3 regions of the Scandinavium tedordense genome follow, and region 1 is predicted to be linked to each of the others. Evidence: predicted binding sites of a transcription regulator. Region 1 holds the regulator's gene; each other region holds the start of a gene.
The links. Region 1 encodes CRP, which controls carbon source genes, mostly activating them, when cyclic AMP is high. Its sites were predicted from a motif close to ATGTGANNNNNNTCACAT; they were not measured.
Positions count from the first base shown of each region.

Region 2: the regulator CRP is predicted to act here: its motif matches at 2,252-2,269, upstream of MUU46_RS09240 (CidA/LrgA family protein).
Region 3: the regulator CRP is predicted to act here: its motif matches at 2,521-2,538, upstream of epd (erythrose-4-phosphate dehydrogenase).

Region 1 is NZ_JALIGG010000055.1:402,079-406,810, forward strand. It holds gene argD (bifunctional acetylornithine/succinyldiaminopimelate transaminase) at 1-258, shown strand, start outside; gene MUU46_RS12795 (YccS/YhfK family putative transporter) at 263-2,335, opposite strand; gene crp (cAMP-activated global transcriptional regulator CRP) at 2,389-3,021, opposite strand; gene MUU46_RS12805 (OsmC family protein) at 3,328-3,732, shown strand; gene MUU46_RS12810 (phosphoribulokinase) at 3,800-4,669, opposite strand; gene MUU46_RS12815 (YheU family protein) at 4,709-4,732, opposite strand, start outside.
Region 2 is NZ_JALIGG010000054.1:42,457-47,188, reverse strand. It holds gene cdd (cytidine deaminase) at 100-984, opposite strand; gene MUU46_RS09245 (CidB/LrgB family autolysis modulator) at 1,110-1,805, opposite strand; gene MUU46_RS09240 (CidA/LrgA family protein) at 1,802-2,203, opposite strand; gene dusC (tRNA dihydrouridine(16) synthase DusC) at 2,426-3,373, shown strand; gene MUU46_RS09230 (class I SAM-dependent methyltransferase) at 3,375-4,109, opposite strand; gene mdtQ (multidrug resistance outer membrane protein MdtQ) at 4,360-4,732, shown strand, end outside.
Region 3 is NZ_JALIGG010000050.1:189,852-194,583, reverse strand. It holds gene pgk (phosphoglycerate kinase) at 98-1,261, opposite strand; gene epd (erythrose-4-phosphate dehydrogenase) at 1,309-2,328, opposite strand; gene MUU46_RS05060 (nucleoside/nucleotide kinase family protein) at 2,615-3,325, opposite strand; gene MUU46_RS05055 (MltR family transcriptional regulator) at 3,322-3,831, opposite strand; gene glpX (class II fructose-bisphosphatase) at 3,850-4,732, opposite strand, start outside.

The DNA of each region.
Region 1 (4,732 bases):
CATTTGAAGAATATTGACGCTGAATTCGATGTGTTCAGTGATGTTCGCGGCATGGGGCTGCTGATTGGTGCTGAACTGAAACCGCAGTACAAGGGCCGCGCTCGTGATTTCCTGCATGCTGCTGCTCATGAGGGCGTAATGGTGCTTAACGCCGGGCCTGACGTAGTACGCTTTGCGCCGTCGCTGGTGGTGGAATCTGCGGATATCGATGAAGGGATGGCGCGCTTTGCGGCAGCCGTGAAGAAGATTGTCGGCTGACGGTTTATGCTCGACGTTTAAGCCAGCTGCCGTGATGTGGGCGCTGGCGCCAGGCCACTGACGAGATGGTATGCATCGAATTCAGATGGCCCAGAATGCGTTGTAAATGCTGTTCCATGGTGCTTAACGGCCCGTGGGAGAGCGCCTCCGTTGATTCCATGATATTCGCATCGCCGCTTCCCCCCGGTCCGTCATATTCCAGTCGCTGTTGGCAGCGCTGCAGAGCAATCTCGCAGGACTGCAAATAACGTTCGGCCAAATCTTCAGTCAGCATGTTGTGTTCGCGCGCCAGCGTCGTCATCGCGTTGATGTGTTCGACGATAAACTGGCTGTGCGTAACCCACAGCTTCATGTCTGCCAGATAATGCGAGTTAAAGCCGGGCTCTTGCATCGCCTGGTTCAGCGAGTTGAACAACGCGTTGTGCGCCTGATTCACCCGCATCCGCTGATAGGCCAGCGTCGGAGCCTGAGGGTCGTTGCTGAGAATCAGTCGGATAGCCTCCTGATCCGCCTCCAGTGCTTGCTGGGCATTTTTGCGTAATAGCCCACTTTGCCACTGCGGCCACAGCCAGACCATCCCGCCGAAGGCAATCAGACAGCCAATCACCGTGTCGACAAAACGGGCCAGAATGAAATGTTCGCCGTTCAGGGTCAGCAGTTGGATGGTGTAGACCGCGGTGACCGTAAAGCCCACCGTTGCCCAGCCGTAGCTCTTGCGAATGATCAAGTAGCTCGCCAGCGTGATGACTAACATTGACGCCAGCGTGTAGCCTTCCGGCACGTGAAAGTGCAGGGTGCCAGCGGCTATCACCAGCCCGGCCAGCGTGCCTGCCGCCCGGTGGAAAATCCTGACCCGCGTTGCGCCGTAGCCATTTTGCGTCACTAGCAGGACGGTCATCAGGATCCAGTACGGTTTCGGCAGATGCAGCGCCGCGCCCATCAGGCTGGCAATGCTGAGCATGACGCTGATTCGCGCCGCACTGCGCAACGCCGGGGATTTTAGCGACAGATAGCTTTTTAGTGCGGCAAACAGCGGCAGGCGACGTTCGTTATCAGCCATCAGATTGCGTGGATAGAGCGGGCGCTGAAGGCGCAGCACTCGGGCGATTCGACTGAAGTGCCAGGCGCAGAACTGCCCGACCGGGTTATCCGGATGCTGATGTGCGATTTTTTCCAGCGCGCCAATCTGCTTGTCCATGTTGAAACGTTGCGGAAATCGGTGGTAGAGGATGTCATCCGCCATCACACGCAGGCGCGCCGCAATGGTCTGTGCATTCCAGCGGATCACCGCTTCAGCGTGGCTGCGTTCAACCAGTTTCTGCACTTCGGCGGGCTGATGCAGGCTGACGGAAATGTGCTCCTGCAAATCGAGGCCAATCTGGAAGGCGCGCAGCAGGCGCTTATATTCATGGTTCTGATTGGCGGCCAGCATGTGCATTTGCTGATAGCACAGGGTAATCAGATCGACGGCCTTCTGCTGGCGGCTGAGTAATGGCGGCAGCGCTTTTTCCGGATCGGTATGCTGAGTCAACAGGCTGTATTTGGCTTCACAGTAATCGGCCAGCTGTCGATACAGCAGGCTTAGTGATTCACGTAGCGGCTGTTCACGCCACATCCAGAACCAGAACCAGTTGAACAAGCCATACCATAGTGTGCCGAGAGCGTAGATGAGCAGCGGCTCCCAGACCGGCATATTCCCCGCAAGGCTGAGCGTAAAGATGGCCGCAATGAGCGATGCGGGCAGTAAACGGGCGTGAAGCGAACTGATTTCTGCAGTGACGCCGAGGATCAGCGCCAGCCCAGTCAGGATCAGCGGTAAAGGCACGGTATGCGCCAGCAGCAGCTGAACCGCGAGGCTACAGCCCGCAAACAGCGATCCGCCAATTATCAGGCGTTTGAAGAAACGTTTATGCGGTGTGTCCAGCCCGGCGATGTTGCAGCAGGCGGGGACTAACGAGAACAGCAGACCGTACTTGAGGTAACCGAGCACCAAACCGATAGCCACGGGGGTACATAACACCAGCGTTTGCCGCAGTGCATAGTTAATTTCCGGGTGATAAATCAGCCTGCGCCACATCAGGGAAAAGACAAAAACGGCGTACTGCAGGGGCAATACGCCGTTCAGCTAGCTTAGCGGGTACCGTAAACCACGATAGTTTTACCGTGGGCGGAGATCAGACTCTGATCTTCGAGCATTTTTAGAATACGGCCAACGGTTTCGCGGGAGCAGCCGACGATCTGACCGATTTCCTGACGAGTAATTTTAATTTGCATACCGTCCGGGTGGGTCATTGCATCAGGTTGTTTCGCCAGATTCAGCAGAGTCTGTGCGATACGACCGGTTACGTCGAGGAATGCCAGGTTACCTACTTTTTCAGAGGTGACCTGCAGACGACGAGCCATCTGAGAAGAGAGACGCATCAGGATATCCGGGTTTACCTGGATAAGCTGACGGAATTTTTTATAAGAAATTTCTGCCACTTCACAAGCGGTTTTCGCCCGAACCCAGGCACTACGCTCCTGACCTTCTTCGAACAGGCCAAGCTCACCGATAAAATCGCCCTGGTTGAGGTAAGAGAGGATCATCTCTTTACCTTCTTCATCCTTGATGAGTACTGCAACAGAGCCTTTCACGATGTAGTACAGCGTTTCTGCTTTTTCACCCTGGTGAATCAGCGTGCTCTTCGATGGGTACTTATGAATGTGGCAATGAGACAAGAACCATTCAAGGGTAGGGTCTGTTTGCGGTTTGCCAAGCACCATGCGCGGTTATCCTCTGTTATAAGCTGTCTCCAATGGCAGACACGACACTGCCACTGGCTTTGCAATCGTATCCTTCCCTGTGCCTGGGAAGTCGGCTGTCGGATTTTACTGCAGCCTGTAATGTGATGTTCTCTGCATACACGCATTACTTCAATGTATTACTGTTGCAGCACGACTGTTTTAGCATAGCTTTTGTCGCCTGTCTCCTGGTGTCTCGCTTCAGCATGACGCGCGTCGCCTTCCGTTGCGAGAATTGTTATGTGCGCGTAATCTGTCAGGAAAATTGCTACTCGGGAGTTAACAAATATGCAAGCGCGTGTGAAATGGGTTGAGGAATTAACCTTCCTGGGCGAGTCAGCTTCTGGCCACCAGATTATGATGGATGGTAACTCTGGCGATAAAGCCCCAAGCCCGATGGAAATGGTGCTGATGGCCGCGGGCGGTTGCAGCGCGATTGACGTGGTGTCCATTTTGCAGAAAGGCCGTCATGACGTGACCGACTGTGAAGTGAAACTGACTTCCGAGCGTCGTGAAGAAGCACCGCGTTTGTTCACCCACATCAATCTGCACTTCATTGTGACCGGTAATGACCTGAAAGAAGCGGCAGTGTCGCGTGCGGTGGATTTGTCTGCGGAGAAATACTGCTCTGTAGCGTTGATGCTGGAAAAAGCGGCGAAGATTACACACTCGTTTGAAGTGGTCGAAGCCTGATTGAGTGGCGGGGGCGTTACGCTGACCCGCCCTAAAAAATGATGCACGCCCGTTGGCGTGCATGCGATTACCCTATCTTTTTTCCTTCCATCAACCGCTCGACCAGCGGTGACATAATCAATTCCATTGCCAGCCCCATTTTCCCACCCGGCACCACCAAGGTGTTCATGTGAGAAATAAACGAACCTTGCAGCATCGCCAGCAGCCAAGGGAAATCAATATCGCCCAGATTCTGGAAATGGATAACGACAAAGCTCTCATCCAGTGACGGAATGCCCTTTGCCGCAAAGGGGTTGGAGGTGTCGACGGTCGGCACGCGCTGGAAGTTGATATGCGTCCGGGAGAATTGCGGCGTAATGTAGTTGATGTAATCTTCCATCGATCGCACCACTGAATCCATCACCGCTTCACGTGAGTGACCGCGCTCGCTGGTATCGCGGGTCAGCTTCTGGATCCACTCAAGGTTAACAATCGGCACCACGCCCACCAGTAAATCGACGTATTTCGCGACATCATTTTGTGGGGTTACCACGCCGCCGTGCAGACCTTCATAAAACAGCACGTCGGTCGGTTCCGGCAACGGCTGCCACGGCGTAAAGGTACCCGGCACCTGATTCCACGGAACGGCTTCGTCGTAGGTGTGCAAATACTTGCGCGACTGTCCGGTTCCGTTCTGACCGTAGGTCATAAACGTATTTTCCAGCAGGCCAAAGTCGTTGGCATCTGGCCCAAAATAGCTGATGTGACGGCCCATATCGCGCGCTTTGCGGATAGCCATGTCCATTTCAGGACGCGTGTAACGGTGGAAGCTGTCGCCTTCTACTTCGGCGGCAGTAAGATTGAGTTGAGCAAAGATTTTACGGAAGGCGAGGCTGGTGGTGGTGGTTCCCGCCCCGCTGGAACCGGTTACGGCGATCACCGGATGTTTGGCAGACATAGCTAACGACTCCCTGCATAAGCAATGGTTTTATTATAGTCAGCCGTGGAATTGGGTACGGGG
Region 2 (4,732 bases), on a different contig from region 1:
GATTTACTCAGGCTACTGTACCCGCGTGTCAATCGCAAGAAACAGTAGTTTAATTGGGGGGATTTTCAACAGAGCGGGCGTTTTGCCCGCTCTGTGATATCAGGCCAGCAGCGTGCGGTCGATATTCTGACAGCCCAGCGCTTTCAGGGTGGCGACGGTGGCATCCCACTGAATCAACGGCGCATCGGCGCGTTCGGCCAGTATTGCCCGCTGAATGTCTGGATAATCGTAACCGTTCAGGCTCAGCAGATTCAATGCACCCTGTAATGGCGGCAGTGTCGGGTTGAATGCGGCGTTCTCGGCATAGCTGCCGGAGAAAATCGTGCCGTCGTGCAGTTCCAGCGCCACGCCGGACGGGGACTTGCTGTATGGCGCATGACAACGGTTGGCAGCCTGGATCGCGGCCTGGGTCAGCGCATCGCCATCCAGCGGATAACCGTGGTCCTGAGCATCCATCAGCAGGGTTTTGATATCCAAATCTTTCGGGCCAAACGCGTCCGGGAGATAGTCTTTCAGGGTGTGCGGTTCGCGTCCTGGTAGATTGATTTGCAGTTCAAGTCCGCTGTTCAGTTCGTTCATAAACTGACGGCAGTGGCCGCACGGTGTGTAGTTCACGGTAATGGCTTTCAGCGCTTTTTCACCGCGAAGCCAGGCGTGGCTGATGGCGCTTTGTTCCGCGTGAACGGTTTGCTGCATGGTGGCGCCGATAAATTCCATATTGCCGCCGAAATACCAGGTACCGCTCACGCCGCGGGCGATAGCGCCAACGTTGAAGTGGGAAAGGTCAGCCCGGGCGCAGGCAGCCGCCAGTGGCAGCAGCGCGAAAGCCAGCGCGTCTTCGTCCAGTCTCGTGGCTGATTTCAGCCCAGAGACCTGCTCAGCGCTCAGCATGGCAGGGAAATGCACATCAGCGAGCACCGGAGCGAGGGCTGACTGCAGTTCCGCACTGAGTTGCGGGAAAGCAGATTGAAAACGTGGATGCATGGCAATTGCCTCATTACAGGTTAAGGGATGACAGTGTACGGACCTGTTAACGGCTAATGTGTGATTTAGATCTTATTTTTTATGCAACCAATGAAAATCGAATGAAAATTGTGTGATGTGTCGCGTTAACCGACCACCGCTAAAATCACCGGAAACAAGAATGGGGCGATAAGTGATGTCATTATCCCGCAAATCACTAACGCCAGCGAACTGAATGCACCTTCCTGATAATCAAGCTCAGCACAACGTGAGGTCCCTAAGGCGTGTGAAGCGGTGCCCATTGCCAGGCCCCGGGCAGCTTTGGTGTTGATACGCATAATATTTAACAACGTATGCCCAAATACTGCCCCGAGAATACCGACAAAAATGACACACACAGCGCTGATCGCGGGGATCCCGCCGATACTGCTACTGACCGCCATTGCAATCGGCGTGGTGACAGATTTGGGTAATACTGACGCGGCGATTTGCGGTGTGGCCCCCATCAACAACGCGACCGAGGTCCCGGTTATCATCGCCACGACACTGCCAATAAAGCAGATGGTAATAATGGATTTCCAGCGCGCACGTATCTGATGCAGCTGTTCATACAGCGGGAACGCCAACGCGACAACAGCAGGTTGCAGCAGGTCGTTGAGCACTTTACTGCCCTGGAAATAGTGGTCATACGGTGTACCAGTGAGCAGCAGAACCGGGATAATCACCACCATTGCGACCAGCAATGGATTGAGCAGCGGGATTTTAAAACGCGCGGCGAGTCTGCGAGCGGTAAAATACACAATGAGCGTTAACGGTAAAGACCACCAGATATAATGCATCATTTGTTTTCCGCTCCTTTCTGACCGACAACTTTACGCTCGCCGTGTACGATATGGGAACTCCAGCTGACCACGACTAATATCACCAGCGTACTGACCGCACAGGACACGACGACCGGGCCAAACTGTGCGCGCAGCAAATCAAAATATTGCATCACGCCCACGCCAATCGGCACAAACAGCAGCGCCATATAGCGGATGAGAACGTAGCAGCCGGGATTCACCCATTTTGCCGGGAGAATTTGTAGCGTCAGCAGCACGAACAGAATAAGCATCCCGATAATGCTGCCAGGAATAGTAATGGGTAGCAGCGACGCGATAAAAATACCCGCATACAGGCAGGCGTAAATCAGTACGAAAGCGCGCAGATATTGCCAGATGATGTTCAGTGTTTTGCTCATGGTCATCGCCCTTGAAGAAACGCATTCATCATACAATTAAACCCTAAAATGTGCCACCGGTCACATCATGATTTATGAGCATACAAAATATTCCCTTTTGGCACCCTGGGCAAAGCGCTAAAAAGCGCAAGAAATCTATGGCATACAGTGTAGTTGAAATGGCGCTTCAAACCGCGAGGTAACAACGCTACCATAGCGCTCCATTTTTCTCTGGATACTGATATGCGTGTTCTGCTGGCGCCGATGGAAGGCGTACTTGATTCGCTGGTTCGTGGGTTGCTGACTGAGGTCAACGACTACGATCTGTGCATCACCGAATTTCTGCGGGTGGTGGATCAGCTGCTGCCTGCAAAATCCTTCCACCGTCTGTGCCCGGAGCTGCTGAATAACAGCCGGACCGATTCCGGCACGCTGGTGCGCGTCCAGCTGCTGGGCCAGCATCCACAATGGCTGGCGGAGAACGCTGCCCGCGCCGTGGAACTCGGTTCATGGGGCGTGGATCTTAACTGTGGCTGTCCATCGAAAGTGGTGAATGGCAGCGGCGGCGGGGCGACGCTGTTAAAAGACCCTGATCTCATTTTTCGCGGCGCAAAAGCGATGCGTGAAGCCGTGCCCGCCCACTTACCGGTAACGGTGAAAGTACGCCTCGGATGGGACAGCAGCGACCGTCAGTTTGAGATTGCCGATGCCGTTCAACAGGCGGGCGCGACGGAACTGGTTGTACACGGTCGCACCAAAGACGACGGTTACAAAGCTGACCGCATTAACTGGCAGGCGATTGCCGACATCCGCAGCCGGTTGTCGATTCCGGTTATCGCCAACGGCGAAATCTGGGACTGGCAAAGCGCGCAGGAGTGCATGGCGACCACTGGCTGTGATTCGGTCATGATAGGCCGCGGAGCGCTAAACATTCCTAATCTGAGCCGAGTGGTGAAATTCAACGCACCGCGCATGCCGTGGCTGGAAGTGACGGAACTGCTGCGCAAATACAGCCGTCTGGAAAAGCAGGGCGATACCGGGCTGTACCATGTGGCGCGCATTAAACAGTGGCTCGGCTACCTGCGAAAAGAGTATGACGAGGCCACCACGCTGTTCACCACCATCCGCACCTTGCAGGATTCGAATTCCATCGCTGACGCCATTGAGAAATACGCCCAGCATCAACGCTGAATCAGCCCGGTTTCCGCGCACTCAACAGAAATAGCATCGGACGCTCTTTCTCTTCTGCAAACCCCGGGTTCGCCTTAACCTGCTCCGCGCTCGGGCCCCATTCATCGAGGTGTTCAATCGCAAAGCCCGAGGCAATCAGCGCGTTTATCCACGTGGCCAGTTTGCGGTGCTGCTTCTTCACGCCATCGGCAAACCAGTTACTGATGCGTTCGCCTTCCTGCTGATAATGATTCACCGGCCAGGATTTCTGTCCGTCGTTATCGACGAACCAACCCTGCTGTAGCGCCGCCGTGTAAATCGGGTGCTCGGCGGAAAACACCAGCCGTCCGCCCGGTTTCAGCGCCTGAAACAGCGTGGCGAACAGTCCGTCGATATCACGCAAATAGTGCAGGGCCAGCGAGCTGTAGGCTAAATCGAGGCTCTCAGCAGGCAGCGACAGCGTTTCGAGGTCAGCGCGCTGATAGTGGATCTGCGGCGCAGCGGTCATTTCTCTGGCGCGATTGAGCATCATTTCTGATACGTCAACGCCCAGTACGTAGGCCGCGCCGTGCTCCTGCGCCCAACGGCAAAACCAACCGTAGCCGCAGCCTAAATCGATAATCTGTTTGCCCTGCATGGTTGGCAGCAAGGCCTGCAGCGTCGGCCATTCGGGTGCGCCATCCAGTCCTTTAACCGAGCGGTCGAGGGTGGCGTAACCGGCAAAAAACTGCGGGTTGTCGTAAATATTCTGAGTCATAGACCCTCCCTGAGGTGATTGTTATACGGCCCACCGAAACCCTTCAGTGCGACCGGGTGAGTATAAACCTTCTCTCGTCAGGCGTTGTCAATTCAGACCGCTTTTTATGGGCTAAGATTCTGGAGTCAGTGTGGAGATCAATGTCCGGATATGTCTGGCTATTGCTTTTTAGAGGTTGACACGCTTTCCTAAACATCAATCTGCATTTTTATAATAAAATGCGCGTCCTTTCCGAAAACAGAATAACGATATGAAACGTACTGCTCTTGTTGCAGCAATGCTCAGTTTGCCGCTGTCTGCTGTATTGTCCGGTTGCGCGCCGTCTCACGACACGGGTGCTCCTGTTAAACAGCAATTACCTGCTTCTCATGTTGATAACACCCTTCCGGTGGCCCTGCAAAATGGCTGGCCGCAGAGTTCGTGGTGGGAGGATTATCGCGATCCTCAGCTCAACAACCTGATCAACAGCGCATTAAGCAATGCGCCTGATATGCAGGTGGCGCAGCAGCGCATCAAACTGGCAGAAGCACAGGCGCAGATGGCGCAATCCCAGCTCGGCCCGGAAGTGGATTTCGGCGCTGACGTTGAGCGTCAACAAATGTCTGCTGAAGGTCTGATGGGGC
Region 3 (4,732 bases), on a different contig from region 1:
TTGTCCTGTATCGTCGGCATTTAGAAAAAACGTTTGTGCCACCGAATGCGTTACGGCGGCAAAAAATCAACGGGCAAGTTAACCCTGCCCGGAAGCATTACTTCTTAGCGCGCTCTTCGAGCATCGCTACTGCTGGCAGAACTTTGCCTTCCACGAATTCGAGGAATGCGCCACCGCCAGTGGAGATGTAGGAGATCTTGTCGGAGATACCGAACAGGTCGATTGCAGCCAGAGTATCGCCGCCGCCTGCGATGGAGAACGCTTCGCTATTAGCGATGGCATTAGCCACGATCTCAGTACCTTTACGGAAGTTAGGGAATTCGAACACGCCAACCGGACCGTTCCACAGAATAGTTTTGGCATTTTTCAGGATATCAGCCAGTTTCTGTGCAGAAACGTCGCCCAGGTCCAGAATCTGCTCTTCATCTTTAATGTCGTTAACAGATTTCAGGGTTGCTGGTGCAGTTTCGGAGAACTCAGTCGCCACGCGAACGTCAGTCGGAACTGGGATGTCGCAAGTGGTCAGCAGACGTTTTGCTTCTTCAACCAGGTCAGCTTCGTATAAGGATTTGCCCACATTGTGGCCCTGAGCGGCAACAAAGGTGTTAGCGATGCCACCACCAACGATCAGCTGGTCAGCGATTTTGGACAGAGAATCCAGAACGGTCAGTTTGGTGGAAACTTTAGAACCACCAACGATAGCAACCATTGGGCGAGCCGGGTTACCCAGTGCTTTACCCAGTGCGTCCAGTTCTGCTGCCAGCAGCGGGCCTGCACACGCGACGTCAGCAAATTTGCCGATACCATGGGTGGAAGCCTGTGCACGGTGTGCAGTACCGAATGCGTCCATTACGAATACGTCACACAGAGCAGCGTATTTCTTGGACAGCGCTTCGTCGTCTTTCTTCTCGCCTTTGTTAAAGCGAACGTTTTCCAGAACCACCAGTTCACCGGCAGCAACTTCAACGCCATCCAGGTAATCTTTTACCAGGCGAACTGGGTTAGACAATTTGTCTTTCAGGTAGTTAACTACCGGGAGCAGAGAGAATTCTTCGTTGTACTCACCTTCAGTCGGACGACCCAGGTGAGAAGTCACCATCACTTTAGCGCCCTGTTTCAGAGCCATTTCGATGGTTGGCAGGGACGCACGAATACGCGCATCGCTGGTCACTTTTCCGTCTTTAACCGGAACGTTCAGATCGGCACGGATGAAAACGCGTTTACCAGCCAGATCCAGATCGGTCATCTTAATTACAGACATGGTGAATCCTCTCGTTGATTCTAAAGTTTTGCAGACGCGACAGCGCCTTACCTGAAACCTGTATTGGCCATCGCTAACGTGGTGTCGAGCATTCGGTTAGCGAAACCCCATTCATTATCACACCAGACCAGCGTTTTGATCAGATGCGCACCGCTGACCCGCGTCTGCGTGCCATCGACAATGGCACTGTGCGGGTCGTGGTTAAAATCTATTGAGACCAACGGTAATTCCGTATAGTCAACTATACCATGAAATGCCCCCGCCGCCGCTTTTTGCAACAACTGGTTGACTTCACTCGCTTTTACCGGATGCTTCACGGTTACGCTGAGGTCGATTGCGGTGACGTTAATCGTCGGCACGCGCACGGCAATGGCTTCAAATCGATCATTAAACTGCGGGAAAATTCGGGTGATGCCAGCAGCCAGTTTAGTATCAACTGGAATAATCGACTGACTGGCCGCACGGGTACGACGTAGGTCCGGATGATACGCATCAATAACTTGTTGATCGTGCATCGCCGAATGGATAGTCGTAACCGTTCCCGATTCAATACCCCAGGCATCGTCGAGCAATTTGATGACAGGAATAATACAGTTGGTGGTACAGGATGCGTTGGAGACAAGACGGTGATCGCGTTGCAACTCGTGGTGATTGACACCGTAAACTACCGTTGCGTCGAGATCGTTGCTGCCAGGGTGTGAAAAGAGCACTTTCTTAGCGCCCGCCGCCAGATGCATTTCGCCATCGGCTCGGGAGCCATACACGCCGGTGCAATCGAGCACGACATCAACGCCCAGTTCACGCCACGGCAGCGCTTCAAGCGACGGCTCGTGTAGCAGGCGAATGACATCATCACCGACGTAAAGCTGCTCTCGCTCCTGGCGAACATCCCAGGCAAAGCGGCCATGGCTGGTGTCATATTTCAACAAATGCGCGATGCCCGCAGCATCAGCCAGTTCGTTGATTGCCACCACGGTGATTTCCGCACGACGCCCGGATTCATATAAAGCACGAACCACGTTACGTCCAATGCGACCGAAGCCATTAATCGCTACGCGTACGGTCATAGGTCTCCTGCAAGACTTTCCCTGAAGTGTGTGGCTGAGAGCGTAATCCAGCCTCACCTGGAAAGGAATCCTTGCTGTCGCAAACCGCGACTGATTGATTATTTGTCGAACATTTAATCGACTGAAACGCTTCAGCTAGAGTAAGCGAAACCTGGAATAAAGGGAATCCGTGACCCGCGACAGAAAACAGTTATCTGATCTACGTCACATTTTCCCATGCCCTTTTGCAGCGATTAAGAATAATTTACCCCTGCATTTCGCTGAGGGCTATTCACTCTGCCCATAATCAAACGAAACGATAGTCGCCTTCTTCGGTCATTGCCAGCGTCACGTCGGCAGGCACACTCTCGCTGAGAACGCGTTCGACATTTGGCCCGTCGGTACGTCGATAAAAAGCGATCGCGTCCTGCTTGCTCAGGCCGCCAGCCTGTTTTCTGGCAATAAGTCTCTGGCTCAACGCAGCCGCCGGGACGGTGATGAAAATCGAAAAATCACAATATTCCCGGAGTTTGCACCAATCTACATCGTCGCGCAGAAGCCAGTTACCTTCCACTACCACCAATGGCGCAGTCACCTGCAAGGCGTGCTCCTGCGGATCATGCCTTTGCCGGTCGTACTGCGGCCATGTGCCCTGCCCTTCACGGATTTGCCGCAGATTTCCCGCCAGCTTTGTGACGTCAAAGGTCTCTGGCGCGCCTTTATAAGGACGTAAACCTTCCGCGTCCAGCCAGTCGTTGTAGTGGTGAAAACCGTCCATCGGCAGCGTTTGCAACGCCGGGAGTTCGGGGTCCTGTGCGGCAAGCCACGCCCAGAACGCCGTAAGCGTCGACTTTCCGGTGCCCGGCGGCGCACTCAGGAAAACAATCGTTCGTTGGTGCGGGGAGGCTGCGTGTAGTCTCGCCAGTCTTTGCAGAAGGGGCTTATGGACGGTTTCAATATCCTGTTCACTAAAATGGGCAGCAACGTCAATCCCATTAATGGTCAGCATTATCTTCACGGCGTTAATTCCTTGAGAATTGCCGTTACTGCGAGGGCCAACGCGGTTTTGATCATCCCGATGAAGCGGCTTTCCGAGTACAACGCGAAATCGGCAAACTTCATGCTCTTCAGAGCGTTATACATCGGGGTGTTATCGGTTATCGCATTCACGTTACAGATAAAGTCCCAGGTCAGCTCATCCGTAAAACCCGGGGCGTTATCCTGCCCGCTCAGAAACTGATGGTACTGGGAAAAATGCGTGATATCGGCGTAGAGCCATTTATCCATTTTCCCCAGCGCATAGATCAGGCGGAGCGCCACATCGAGGTCATCGAGCGGCCCACTTTGCGCAAGTAACGGCTTCACTGCATATTCCACAATTTCCTCATCGTTATTGACGAATAACGACGGCAGAAAACGCTTAATTGCTTTCAGCAACAGCGTATTTGCCTCACTCATAAAGGCAGGCAAAGTGTCCTGAGCATTTAACTGCTCAAGCACCTCATCTTCAGTCAGTGCGGTCATTCGTCTCTCGATAAATCATCAGGAATGCAGGGAGTTTATAATATTACACGTTCGGTCTATACCGTTGATCAGCATAGTGTGCGTCCGCACACCTTCGTTGGTCCGGCTAATACCCTGAAGTAAATCCCCGGCGGTAACGCCGGTCGCACTGAACAAAATATCCTGGCTGCGCACCAGCTCGCCGAGTGTGTAGATATGGTTGACCGTCACACCCATCTCCGCGCAGCGGCGGCGCTCATCAACAGAAATTCGGCGATGCTCGTCGCTTTCTCCTTTTGCCTCACAAAAATCGATAAGTTCGGCCTGCATATCGCCTGCCATCGCCGTCACCGCGCAGGCGGAGAGCACGCCTTCCGGCGCACCACCCACGGTAAACATCACATCGAAAGCGTTAGCCGGTTGGCAGGTGAGCACGCTGGCAGCAACGTCGCCATCCGGCAAAGCAAACACCTTTACGCCAAGGGCTGACGCTTCCTGAATGAATGCCAGAGAGCGCGGCTTATCCAGCGTGACCATTTTTAGTTCGCTCAGCGGTTTGCCTAACGCGCGTGCCACATTGCGCAAATTATCACTCAGCGAGTCCGCCAGATTGATAGCCCCGCGCGCTTTGCGGTTCACCACCAGTTTTTTCATGTACATATCCGGGGCATGCAGCAGACTGCCGTGAGGGGCAAACGCCATTACCGCCAGCGCATTGCTTTGCCCCATGGCTACCATTCGGGTTCCTTCAATCGGATCCACGGCGATATCCACGCCCGGTCCGGTCCCGCTGCCGACCTGCTCGCCGATATACAGCATCGGGGCATTGTCGATTTCACCCTCGCCAATCACAATGCGGCCTTGCATCGGGATGTCATTCAGTGCCTGACGCATGGCGACCACCGCCAGGTCATCTATCGCA